Regions from separate parts of the Streptomyces sp. NPDC096193 genome, predicted to be linked through region 4. Evidence: riboswitches for the same ligand, from Rfam matches in the RefSeq annotation. Region 4 holds a riboswitch; each other region holds the start of a gene.

Region 1 (3,201 bases), on a different contig from region 4:
GTTCGGGCAGCGGACGAGCGATCGCGCCGGCCTCGGCGACTGGACCCCCAACCCGGACCGCTTCCCGAACGGTCTGCGGCCGCTCGCGGACGAAGTGCACGACCTGGGCATGCAGTTCGGCATCTGGGTCGAGCCGGAGATGGTCAACGCCGACAGCGGTCTCTACCGGGCGCACCCCGACTGGGTGCAGCACCACCCCGGACGGACCAGGACCGAGCTCCGCAACCAGCTCGTCCTGAACCTGGCCCGCCAGGACGTGCAGGGCTACCTGTGGGAACAGTTGGACACGCTGCTCACCAGCGCACCGATCGACTACGTGAAGTGGGACTTCAACCGCTGCTTCACGGACGCCGGCTGGCCCGGTGAGGACTATCCGCAGCGGTTGTGGGTGGAACACGTCGACGCCCTCTACGCGCTTCTGGAGCGGCTGCGGGCCGCACACCCCGGTGTGGCGTTCGAGTCCTGCTCCGGCGGCGGCGGCCGGATCGATCTGGGCATCCTCTCCCGCACCGACCAGGTGTGGACTTCGGACAACACCGACCCGCTGGACCGGCTCGCCATCCAGGACGGCTTCACCCAGATCCACCCCGCGCGGGTGATGGCCGCCTGGGTCACCGACAGCCCCAACGTCCAGCTCAACGGGCGGTTCAGCAGTCTGCGCTTCCGCTTCGTCAGCGCGATGGCGGGTGTGCTCGGGGTGGGTGGCGACCTGACCGAGTGGACCGAGGAGGAGCTGACCGAGGCGCGCGACTGGGTGGAGCTCTACAAGAAGATCCGGCCGGTCGTGCAGCACGGAGACCTCTACCGGCTGCGGGCGCCGGAGGGCGGGCTCAGCGCCGTGCAGTACACGCGCGGGGACGAGACCGTCGTCCTCGCCTGGCTCCAGGCGCAGCACTACGGCGAGCAGCCGCCGCGGCTGAGGCTGCGCGGTCTCGACCCGGCCGCCGCCTACCAGAGCCCGGACACGGCGCAGGTGCACCGGGGATCGGTGCTGCTGCACCACGGGCTGCGGACCGGGCTGACGGGTGACATGGACGCCACGGTGATCAGGTTGCGCCGAATTGGCTGATACCGCTCACCATTATTTGCATCTGGGTTTTCTGTCCGAATTGAACTGTTCGCCATAGCCTGCCCCGTCTGGAATAGAGATGGGAAAAGGCCCGTGAGCAGGATCTCATTCGTGACGGACCGTGGCGGATCCGCCGGCCAGAACTGCGACATCAGAAGGAAGTTGACGCTCCTTCGTCCACGGAGTGTGACCGGAATTTCCCGTCCGATATGCATGTGGCCCGTGATCGGAAAAAGAGGTGGCTTGTTCCCGTCCGCAATGCTCGCTTACGGTCACGGCAATCCGGACGGACCGCCTAATCCTGCCGCCGACCGGAATACCCACCCACCCACGTGTGGCAGGAGCGGGGGACCCAGGTAGTACGCCGTCCGGTGCTCCGGACGGCTCGGGGTGAAGTCACGCAGCAACGTGACCGGGCATCTCCAGCCCGAACCCGACAGCTCACCTCGCCGGCGCCGGAGAGGAATGCGCCATGCCCGGAAAGGGTAAGCACCGCCGTCCCAAGTCCCGTTCCATCTCCCGCGGTTTCGTCGCCGCGGGCACCGGTGGCGCAGCCATCGCCCTCCCGCTGATGGGTGCGGCAGGCGCCCACGCCGCGGACAAGGCCGCTCCCGCCGCGGCCCCGGCCGTCGCTCCGCAGAAGGCGGCCGCGGCTCCGGCCGCTTCCACCGCGCAGAAGCAGGCCGCCCCCACGTCGTACCGCGTCGTCGCCGGTGACTATCTGTCCAAGATCGCCGCCGAGCACGACGTGCGCGGCGGCTGGCAGAAGCTGTACGCGGACAACCGCGCCGCCGTGGGCGACGACCCCGCGCTGATCCACCCGGGCCTCAAGCTCACCCTCGGCGCCAAGGCCGAGGAGCGGCCCGCCGAGAAGCCGGCACAGAAGGCTGCGCCCGCGAAGCCGAAGGCCTCGGACACCGAGGACCGCGCCTCCCGCGGCGAGTCCCGCGCGAGCGAAACGGCCTCGAAGGCCTCGACGAGCGACTCGGCCGAGTCCGCGCCGCAGGAGAACGCCTCCGGCTACTCCGCGCCGCTGGACTCCGCCGCCGTCACGACCCCCTACCGCGCTTCCGGCGCCATGTGGTCCAGCGGCTACCACACCGGTATCGACTTCGCCGCGTCCACCGGCACCACGGTCAAGTCCGTGGGCCCGGGCAGCGTCGTCTCCGCCGGGTGGAGCGGTGCGTACGGCAACGAGGTCGTCATCCAGCACACCGACGGCACCTACTCCCAGTACGCCCACCTCTCGTCGCTGACCGTCTCCGCGGGTCAGAACGTGAGCGGTGGACAGCAGATCGGCCTCTCGGGCTCCACGGGCAACTCCAGTGGCCCGCACCTGCACTTCGAGATCCGCACCGGCCCGAGCTACGGCTCGGACATGGACCCGGTGTCGTACCTGCGCCAGCACGGCGTTTCTCTCTGACGTACGCACAACGTCCGAATCCCCTCGTACCGACCATTTCGGCACGAGGGGATTCGGCGTATTCCGCGCTTGTCGAAACTTGACCGGTGGCAAAGATCACGCACCGTCAACCCCTCCTTACGGTCGCGTAGGCCACACCCGTGAGGACAGGATGAGTCCTTGTGGCAGACGATTCGAGAACAGACGAAACAGGCGCAATCGGGTCGTACGCGGCGATCGGTGACAGCTTCACCGAAGGCGTCGGGGACCCGGGACCGGACGGGGCGTTCGTCGGCTGGGCGGACCGGTTCGCGGTCCTGCTCGACGACCGGATGCCCGAACACACCTTTCGCTACGCCAACCTCGCCGTGCGTGGCCGGCTGCTCGACCAGATCGTCGCGGAGCAGGTGCCGCGGGCGAAGGAACTCGCCCCCGACCTGGTGACGTTCTGCGCCGGCGGCAACGACATCATCCGCCCGGGCAGCGACCCCGACCATGTGGCCGAACGATTCGAGCGGGCCGTCGCCGACCTCACGGGCGCCGTCGGGACGGTGATGGTCACCACCGGGTTCGACACCCGCGGTGTGCCGGTGCTGCGCCATCTGCGCGGCAAGATCGCCACGTACACGGCCCATGTCCGGGCCATCGCCGACCGCTACGACTGCCCGGTGCTCGACCTCTGGTCGCTCAAGTCGGTCCAGGACAGGCGGGCGTGGGACTCCGACCGGCT
Region 2 (3,201 bases), on a different contig from region 4:
TCGAACTGGAGGATGTTGCGGATGGTCGCGCCGCGGAAGGCGTAGATCGACTGGTCGGCGTCGCCGACGACGCACAGCTCGGCGGGGGGCAGGTCCTCCTGCCCGGTGCCCACCAGCTCGCGTACGAGCGTGTACTGAGCGTGGTTGGTGTCCTGGTACTCGTCCACCAGCACATGGCGGAAGCGCCGCTGGTAGTGCTCGGCGACGTCCGGGAACGCCTGGAGCAGGTGGACGGTGGTCATGATGATGTCGTCGAAGTCCAGGGCGTTGGCCTCGCGCAGCCGCGCCTGGTACATCCGGTACGCCTCGGCCAGCGTCCTGTCGAAGCCTCCGCCGGAGCCCTCGGCCTCGCTGCCTCCGCCGACCTGGTCGGCGTAGCTCTCCTCGTCGATCAGCTCGTTCTTGAGGTTCGAGATCTTGGCGCTGAAGGCCTTCGGCGGGAACTTCTTGGGGTCGAGATCCAGATCACGGCAGACGAGCGCCATCAGTCGCTTGGAGTCGGCCGCGTCATAGATCGAGAACGACGAGGTGAAGCCGAGCTTCTTGGACTCCCGGCGCAGGATGCGGACGCAGGCGCTGTGGAAGGTCATGACCCACATCGCGTTGGCGCGCGGGCCGACCAGCTGCTCGACGCGCTCCTTCATCTCGCCGGCGGCCTTGTTGGTGAAGGTGATGGCCAGTATCTGGCCGGGGTGGACGCTGCGCGTCCCCAGCAGATGAGCGATCCGGTGCGTGAGCACCCGGGTCTTGCCGGAACCGGCGCCGGCCACGATGAGCAGCGGCGATCCGGTGTGCACCACGGCGGCGCGCTGCTGTTCGTTCAGTCCGTCCAGCAGGGCCGCGGGGTCCACGATCGTGCGCGGGGCGCCGTTGCCGTGGTGGGCGTCCCGGGCCGGGGGCACGTCGAACGCACCCTGGAAGAGATCGTCCGGGATCTCCTCTCCGGGCCCGTCTCCGGGCTCCTCGGGGTGCGGCGGGGGCTCCTCCGAGGTGTGCTGGAGGTTCGCCAGGAAACTGTCGTCAAAGAGGCTGCTCATCGCTCTACGAGTCTAGGCCGCGGCACTGACAGCTCGCGGCCGCATTGCCATACGGCCGCCGCGACCCCGCCCGGGCGTCACGGCGGTGCGTCCCCGAGCGCCGGGACGACGCGGCGCGTTCGAAGCCGTACGTCCGCTCCCGTACCACCGATGCACCCGATCACGCGCGACTCCGGCCACACTCTGCACCTTTTCGAACGCATTGCGTCACTCGGCGAGCATGCCGACCGCCCGATCGATAAGGTCACGAAAATGTATCGGGCATATCGAACATCAACCTTCACAGGAGCCACACGAGTTGGTTAGCGTGCTCGATCAGGCAGCCCGTCCCCCGCGGCGATCCACGCCAAACGGGCAGTCAGCGCCGAATTCGAGCTTTTCCCAAAGAAGTTCGGAACCGGGGACCCACCATGCACAACCGGGGTGAATCGGACCCGCACCAGCACGGTCCGTAGGGCGATCTTCCGTTCCGCCCGAACCCGACAGCTAACCCGGTAGGCGGTCAACGGAAGAAGGAGATGTCGGCCTTGGCGTCGCATCGCAGAACGCGAAGTCGAACCGTGAAGACCTCCCCCGCCGTCGGTTTCACGACGGCAGCCCTCGCATCCGTCACGCTGCTGTCGACGCAGAGCGCCAACGCGGCGCCGAGCGACCCGAAGCCGTCGGTCGAAGAGGTGCAGAAGAAGGTCGATGACCTGTACCGGCAGGCCGGCACCGAGACGCAGAAGTACAACCAGGTGAAAGAGGCGACGGAGGAGAAGCGGCGGCAGGTCGGCAAGCTCCTCGACGAGAACGCGCGGCGCACGGAGAAGCTGAACGAGTCCCGGCAGGTCCTCGGCACCTACGCGGCCGCGCAGTACCGCACGGGCGCGGTCACCCCGACCGCCGCGCTGCTCTTCGCGGACAGCCCCCAGCAGTACTTCGACCAGACCCAGCTGATGGACCGCATGACGGACCGTCAGCGGGATGTGATCGCCGACTACGAGACCCAGCGGGCCGCCGCCGCCAAGCAGCGAGCCGCGGCGACCGAGAGCCTGGAGTCCCTCACCCGGTCGCAGCGGGCGCTGCGCACCAGCAAGCAGGACGTGCAGGGGAAGCTCGCCGAGGCGCGCGAACTGCTGTCGAGGCTGACCGCCGAGGAGAAGGCGCGGCTGGCCGCGATCGAGCGCAAGAAGGCGGAGGAGGCCCGCCGCAAGGCGGAGCAGAAGGCCGAGCAGGAGGCGAAGGCCGAGGCGGAGCGGCAGCGCCGGGAGAAGGAGCGTGAGCAGAACCAGGGCGGCGGTACGGGCACGGCGCCCGGGACCGGCACGGGTTCCGGCTCCGGCTCCGGATCCGGTTCCGGTTCCGGTTCTTCCGACGGCACCTCCACCGCCAAGGCCGCCAAGGTCCTCGGCTTCGCGCGCGCCCAGATCGGCAAGCCGTACGTCTGGGGCGCGGCCGGTCCCAGCTCGTACGACTGCTCGGGGCTGACGCAGGCCGCCTGGAAGACGGCGGGGGTGAGCCTGCCGCGCACGACCTGGGACCAGGTGAAGACGGGCAAGCGGGTCGAGACGAAGGATCTGCTCCCGGGGGACCTGGTCTTCTTCTACGACGACATCAGCCACGTGGGCATCTACATCGGTGACGGCAAGATGATCCACGCCCCGAAGCCGGGGTCGAATGTCCGCGAGGAGTCGATCTTCTCCATGCCGATCCACGGCAGTGTTCGCCCGGCCTGAGCCGGCCGCACACCGGACGCCCGGGCCCGAGGGTGCCCGGGCGTTCTCATGCCCCCAGCGCCCGGAGCCCGGGCGCTCTCATGTCCGGTGCGGCGCGCTCACGTCCACAGCGTGGCGATGAAGATGTTCGCGACCGTCAGCCCGCCCACCGCGGCGAACAGCGGCTTCTCCACCGACTCCTCGTCCCGCTTGACGTAGACCAGACCCAGGATCACCACCAGCACCGCCAGCTTGATGCCGATCTTGAGGTTGTTCACCGTCTGGTCGTCCGCCTGGTTGAGGCCCACCAGCGCCACACCCGTGACGAGCATCGTCAGCGCGCCGTGCAGCATCGCCGGGCTGAAGCGCGCCGTCCCCTCGGCCATCGCCTTCATCTGCGTGAGGAAGCCGCCCAGCAGGGACGCGATGCCGATGATGTGCAGGGCGACGAAGACATTGATGAGTAC
Region 3 (3,201 bases), on a different contig from region 4:
CTGACCGGTTCCGGGCTCAAGGCGGCGACCGCGATGGGGAACGTGTTCACGGAAGGCACTGTCGCGTGAGCGCCGCGGCCCGGGGGCACGAGCGCGCGGAGGACGAACTTCTCCTGCGCGAAGGGGAGAAGATCGTCGTCGCACTGGGGCGGATGTTCCCGGGGCTCTGCGAGGTCGTCCTGCACGACCTCCGCGATCCGGACCATGCCGTCCGGGCGATCGAGAACAACCTGTCCGGCCGCACCGTGGGTGACCCGGCGACCGAACTCGGCCTCGCCCGGATCGCGGATCCCGACTACCCGAGCGTTCTTCAGAATTACCCCAATCGCTTTCCCGACGGCCGTCCCGCCAAGAGCACTTCCATCGGTCTCAAGAACAGCAGGGGCGACTATGTGGCGGCGATCTGCCTCAATCTGGATGTCTCCCTCTTCGCCACGGCGGCCCGGAGCCTCGCCGGACTGGTGCGAACCGAGGAGCCCGACGTATCGCTGGAGGAAACTCTCCGGGCCCGCAGCAGCGGCGAACTGCGCGCGGTTGTCGAGGAGTTCTCTGCCGCGCGGGGTCATACCCCGCGCAGCCTCGATGCCGCATCCCGGCGTGCATTGGTGCGTTCGCTCAAAGAGCGCGGCTTTCTTCAGGTGAAGCACTCGGTGCAGGCGCTCACGGACCTCCTGGGCGTCTCCCGGGCGACGGTCTACAACTACCTCCGCTGAGGGCTGCTCCGTGATTGCCGGTGGACAGCGCGCGGCGTCGGATGCGGGGCTCGGACGGCGGAGGGCCGCGAAAAACGGGCATAAAGGGCAGGGCTATGTCCGAAAAGTCATGGCATAGGTAATTATTCGCCATGCGGCGCAATGTCCGAATTAGGGGAACCGGAGGGGATTTACTTTCTTTCGTGCGGCCCCGCGGACTGCTCGACTTCGCAATTGGTTGCAGTGAAATGGGTCACTCCGCAGGGAAATCGCGATCAATGCCCGTCGGCCCAGATCTGTTCTGTGTAAAGAAAGTTGAACCTCTCGCCCGATGCGGCCCGGCGGTATTTACCCCCATTGGATCATCCCGGGGGGTTTACGTCGGGAATTCGGGGCTTGTTCCGTCCGGCTCGCCTCGCTTAACGTCACGGTCAATCCGGGTGGAACGCCGAATCCTGCCGCCACCCGTAAACCACGACCACTGACCCATGGCAGGAGCGGGGGAACCAGGTAAGCCGCCGATCCGTAACCCGGAACGGCTCGGGGTCAAGTCGCATTCAATGCGGCCGGGCATCTCCAGTCCGCACCCGACAGCTCACCTCGCAGGCGACGGAGAGGAATGCGTCATGGCTGCAAAGGGTAAGCACCGCCGTCCCAAGACCAGTTCATTGACCCGGGGCATTGTCGCCGCGGGCACGGGTGGGGCCGCTCTGGTCCTCCCGGTGATCGGGGCGACCACCGCCGGCGCCGCCCCGGCGACGACGCACCCGTCCCTGGGCCACCAGGCCGTGGCCCCCGCCGCGCCGGCTCCCGCGAAGAAGGCCCCCTCGACCTACTCGGTCGTCGCCGGTGACTCCCTGTCCTCGATCGCGGACCAGCTCGCCGTGAGCGGCGGCTGGAAGAAGCTCTACCAGGACAACCGCAGAGCCGTCGGCGCGGACCCGGCACTCATCCACCCCGGCCTGAAGCTCTCCGTCGGCAAGAAGGCCACGGCGGACGCCCCCACCCCGGCCAGGACCTCCACCGAGCGGGCGGACCGCTCCGAGCGGGCGTCCACGCCGGCCGTCGAGACCGTTGCGAAGGCCGCGCCGGCCGAGCAGGCCGCACCGGCCAAGAGCTACACGAACGACCTCGACGGCTGGATCAAGGAGTCGCTGGACGTCATGGCCCAGCACGGCATCCCCGGCTCGTACGAGGGCATCCACCGCAACATCATGCGTGAGTCCTCGGGCAACCCGCTGGCGATCAACAACTGGGACTCCAACGCTGCGGCCGGAACCCCCTCCAAGGGTCTGCTCCAGGTCATCCAGCCGACGTTCCTGGCCTACCACGTGCCCGGCACGGCGATGGACAGCTACGACCCCGTCGCCAACATCACCGCCGCGTGCAACTACGCCGCCGACCGCTACGGCTCGATCGACAACGTGAACGGTCCCTACTGAGCCGCCGCCCACTGAGCCGAGGCCTGACACGGCGCGGCCCAGCAGCGCCGAGGCGCCGGTCCCACCTGACGGGGGACCGGCGCCTCGGCGCTTTCGCGAACCTCAGAGTTTCTCCAGGGGCTTCTCGAGCGACCGCCGGCGTCGGACGGAGCCCTGCAGAGGCCCACGCGCCGCGGCCGCCGCGGAGTGCAGAGCCCGCAGCGCCAGCAGGAGCACTCCTATGTCGTCGAGAAAGATGGGGTCTGGAAGCAGATCGACCGGGCTGACGGCGTAGACGAGCGAGCCCCAGAAGAGTGCCTTGTTCTTCAGCGGCACCCCGGCCTCGCGCAGCACGGCGCGCGCCTTCACCACCCTGACCGCCAGCACCACGGTCACCACCAGCATCGCCAGAACCACAGCCGCTGCGACGATCAGAGTGACCGTCAGTTCGGTACTCATCGTGCGGTCTCCTCGGGGTGGACGCCGGTCCGTCTCTACCCGTGTTCCCTCCGCGCCGGCGTCCATGGGCATACGGGGGCAGTTGTCCCTCGAACCGGTGACCCGCGCCGCTCAGGGGTCACGACGTACGGTGGGGGGATGAACGCAGACCCGCTGCCGCCGATCGTGGTGGTTCTCCCGGACGGACAGGAGGTCCGTGGCCTGGTGCACTCCCGGCTCCAGACCTCGCGCGGATGGATGTACCAGGTCGGTGTGCCCATGTGGCGGACGACGGCCGAGGAGTGGGTGGAGCCGGCCGAGTTGGCGCTGTGGGTGCCCGCCGAATACGTCCGGCCCATGGAGGGTGTCCCGTACGAGGACATCCCCACCCAGCAGGCGGCACCGGCGTCCGCGTCCGCAACTGCCGCTGCGGTACCGCCCGCTGCCGCGGCACCCGCACCCGAGCCGGACGGGGTGCTCATCCCCGCGGCAACCCCCGCGGTGGAGGCGGGTGAGTCGCGGCGGGCCTGGCGCATCGAGCGGTTGCCGCGGGAACGCGGCCGCCCCGGCTGGAACGTGGTGCACGTCCATGACTGCGAGGACGCGGACGACGGCGATGTACTCGACCTCGACCAGACCCTGATGGTGCT
Region 4 (3,201 bases):
GCAGCCGTCCGCCGGACAGTCCCGACAGCCGGGCCAGCTCGTGACGCGCCTGGTCCATCTCGTCCAGCACTCGCCGGGCGCGGGTCGCGAGCACCTCGCCCGCGGCGGTGAGGCGGGTACCGCGATGGTGCCGGACCAGGAGGGCCGCGCCCGCCTCGCACTCCAGTTTGGCCAGCTGCTGGGAGAGCGCGGGCGGGGTGTAGCCGAGGCGCACGGCGGCCTGGGTGATCGAACCGGCCTCGGCGACCGCCACCAGCGCCGCGAGCCGTGTCGGGTCGTACATGGCACCCCTAAAGCGTTTCTTTGGTCAGACCCAGGAAATTCCCCATACACACTAAGGTCTGCGCAGGTCCAGGATGGCTGCCATGGACGCTCAACTGGTTGCCTTCACCGGGATAGCCGCGGGCATGGTCGCCATGCCGGGCGCGGACTTCACCGTCGTCGTACGCAACGCGCTGGCCTCGCGGCGCGCCGGCGTGGCCTCGGCCGTCGGGGTGGCAGGAGGTCTGCTGGTGCACACCGCGCTGGCGGTGGCCGGGCTCGCGGCGGTTCTCGTCGCCGTGCCGGTTCTCTTCCGCACGCTCCAGATCGCCGGCGGAGCGTATGTGCTCTACCTGGGAGTGCGGGCGGTGCGCTCGGCGCTGCGGCCCCGGCCCGTCGTGGCGGACGAGGGCGGGGCGACGGCCGGCGGGACCCGTCGCGCTCTGCGGCAGGGATTCCTGACCAATGTGCTGAACCCGAAAGCCCCGGTGCTCTTCCTCAGCCTGCTGCCGCAGTTCGTGCCGGCGGGCGCCCCAGTACTGCCGCGCACGCTGCTGCTGGCGACGATCGTCGTCGCGCTCGCCCTGGCCTGGTTCCCTCTGGTGGCGCTGCTGGTGGACCGGCTCGGCCCATGGCTGCGCAGGCCGCGGGCCACCCGTACCGTGGAGGGCGTCACCGGCGGCGCGCTCACGGCGCTGGGCGCGACACTGCTCGTCCAGCCGCTGACGCACTGAGGCCCGGCGTCATGGGCACGCGTCCTCATCGGCATGCGTCCTTATCGGCACCGGGCGTCACGGCACGGGGCATCACGGCACCGGGCGTTGCCCGGGCACACCGGCGGGCCGGGACACCGGGCACACCGGCGGGCCGGGACAACCGCCCGCCGGTACACCCTTGATGGCGCGCCGTCAGCCGACGCGCCCGTACCAGACGCTCTTGGTCCAGATCTTCTCCAGCTTCACCCAGGAACCGGTCTTGGGGGAGTGCCAGATCTTCCCGCTGCCGGCGTAGATACCCACGTGATAGACGCTGCTGCCGGAATGGAAGAAGACGAGGTCTCCCACCTGCCGTGAAGAGGCCCTGATATGGCGCGTCTTGTTGTATTGCTGCTGGGCCGTACGGGGGAGCTTCTTGCCCGCCCTTTTGTACGAGTACAGCGTCAGGCCGGAGCAGTCGAAGCGGGAGGGGCCCATGGCGCCGTACTTGTACGGCGCGCCCTTCTTCGACGCGGCCACCTTCAACGCCTTGCCGGCGTGGGTGGTTGCTGCGTACGCCTCCGACGAGGCACCCGGCACGAGCATGGAGCCGCCGACGGCGGCCAGGGTCAGGGCCGATACGGCACCCGCCCGTGTCATCAAGAACGGGACATGCTTCTGCGCACTCATGCGCAACCCTTCGTCAGCCGCCTGTGAAGGATGACCTGTCGGGTTCGGGCGGACGAAGGTGCCCGGCTGCATAGTGCGGCTTCACCCCGAGGGACGGCCGGACTTTCCGGCTGCCCCGTGTTGCTCGGGTCCTCCACTCCTGCCGAAGCACTTCTGTCGACCAGACGTCCGGATCGGCGGCAGGACTCGGCGTCCGCCCGGACCGCCCCGCCGAGGTGACGGGGGCTTGTCGTCCCAGGGATCTTGACCCATGGAGTGCCGGATTTCCGAGCTGAAACGGCGATATGTGAGTTTCGCCACCACTCACCTGTTCGGGTGGACAGAGGTGTTCCGCGGCTCGCCGAGCGACAACCGAGGACGCCCGTACCAGCACCGGAATGTGTCATTCCGCCAGATCGGTAGTCATGGTGCGCAAGTTGACCGTAGGCATATAGGGTGCAACGACTCCACCGAATGGGGTACAAAATCTCATACACATTTGGCGGTTGACGCCATCCGAGGCGCCGTCAGTTCTCCGTCGAGGGCGGCAAGGTCACTCGTCGCGTCCTCCGGTCGCCGTCGAGAACCCGCAGCGCCTGGCCGAGAGTCGCCGGGTGCACCTCGCTCTCGCCGCGCAGGTGCATGAGCGTCAGGGCGTCCCGCAGGGCGCTCGCCCGGCCGATGAGCGCCTGGGCCGCACGCAGTGCGCCGTACGTGTGGGTTGCGCGGGCCGGATTGATCCGGCCCAGCAGGTCGACGCCTTCGAGATAGCTGTCGATCAGTTCGCCCTCGGCGCGTGTCAGCGCGGGCAGCGGTGGCAGTTCGGGCAGCAGCATCGCGCGCACTCACCGTGAACCGGGCGCGGAGAGCGACGTCTTGCGGTTCCGGATGACGTGATCCAGCAGCCCGTACTCCTTGGCCGCCTCGGCGTCGAAGACCTTGACGCGCTCCAGGTCGGCCGCGATCCGCTCGGCCGCCTGGCCGGTGTGCGTCACGAGCATCGCGGCCAGTTGGGCCCGCAGCCGCAGCAACTCCTGTGCCGCGATGTCCAGATCGGACGGCTGGCCCCGCAACGGCTCCTCGATCGCGGGCTGTTGCACGACGATCCGCGCACCCGGCAGTGCCATCCGTTTCCCCGGCGCGCCGGCGGCGAGCAGCAGGGCGGCCGTCGACGCGGCCTGGCCCAGGCAGGTCGTCTCCACGTCGCAGGTGACGACCTGCATCGTGTCGTAGATCGCGGCCATGGCGCTGAGCGAGCCGCCGGGGGAGTTGATGTACAGCGAGATGTCCCGGTCCGGGGCCGCGTACTCGAGGTGCAGGAGCTGGGCGATCACATCGTTGGCCGCGGTGTCGTCCACCTCGGTTCCGAGGAAGACGATCCGCTCCTCCAGGAGCTTGGCGTACGGGTCGAGCGTGCGGGTCCCCGAACTCGTGCGCTCGGTGAACTGCGGCAGGACATGACGGGCGACCGGACGGTGCATGGCGAGCCTCTTCTCCATGAGTGCGTCTCCTCCGTGCGCGCCTGGCACGGTCTGTGCAAAATGTACAGGACGTACAGGCGGTTATGATGGGGAGC

What was found. A riboswitch is a leader RNA that binds a small molecule or an ion and turns the genes downstream of it on or off. The one in region 4 is predicted to bind cyclic di-AMP.
Region 1: another riboswitch for cyclic di-AMP. It lies ahead of ABTX78_RS23515 (M23 family metallopeptidase); the one in region 4 lies ahead of ABTX78_RS02255 (C40 family peptidase).
Region 2: another riboswitch for cyclic di-AMP. It lies ahead of ABTX78_RS06870 (C40 family peptidase); the one in region 4 lies ahead of ABTX78_RS02255 (C40 family peptidase).
Region 3: another riboswitch for cyclic di-AMP. It lies ahead of ABTX78_RS33040 (transglycosylase SLT domain-containing protein); the one in region 4 lies ahead of ABTX78_RS02255 (C40 family peptidase).

Annotation. Positions count from the first base shown of each region.
Region 1 is NZ_JBEOSJ010000017.1:6,729-9,929, forward strand. Features, by position in the region: gene ABTX78_RS23510 (alpha-galactosidase) at 1-1,069, shown strand, start outside; cyclic di-AMP (ydaO/yuaA leader) riboswitch at 1,385-1,537, shown strand; gene ABTX78_RS23515 (M23 family metallopeptidase) at 1,542-2,492, shown strand; gene ABTX78_RS23520 (SGNH/GDSL hydrolase family protein) at 2,654-3,201, shown strand, end outside.
Region 2 is NZ_JBEOSJ010000003.1:306,198-309,398, reverse strand. Features, by position in the region: gene pcrA (DNA helicase PcrA) at 1-1,037, opposite strand, end outside; cyclic di-AMP (ydaO/yuaA leader) riboswitch at 1,390-1,553, shown strand; gene ABTX78_RS06870 (C40 family peptidase) at 1,556-2,755, shown strand; gene ABTX78_RS06865 (hypothetical protein) at 2,854-3,201, opposite strand, start outside.
Region 3 is NZ_JBEOSJ010000036.1:26,191-29,391, forward strand. Features, by position in the region: gene ABTX78_RS33030 (threonine synthase) at 1-69, shown strand, start outside; gene ABTX78_RS33035 (helix-turn-helix transcriptional regulator) at 66-713, shown strand; cyclic di-AMP (ydaO/yuaA leader) riboswitch at 1,162-1,316, shown strand; gene ABTX78_RS33040 (transglycosylase SLT domain-containing protein) at 1,319-2,134, shown strand; gene ABTX78_RS33045 (DUF1232 domain-containing protein) at 2,237-2,572, opposite strand; gene ABTX78_RS33050 (DUF6233 domain-containing protein) at 2,711-3,201, shown strand, end outside.
Region 4 is NZ_JBEOSJ010000001.1:494,998-498,198, reverse strand. Features, by position in the region: gene ABTX78_RS02265 (LysR family transcriptional regulator) at 1-283, opposite strand, end outside; gene ABTX78_RS02260 (LysE family translocator) at 366-995, shown strand; gene ABTX78_RS02255 (C40 family peptidase) at 1,170-1,646, opposite strand; cyclic di-AMP (ydaO/yuaA leader) riboswitch at 1,650-1,806, opposite strand; gene ABTX78_RS02250 (hypothetical protein) at 2,153-2,461, opposite strand; gene ABTX78_RS02245 (ATP-dependent Clp protease proteolytic subunit) at 2,471-3,106, opposite strand.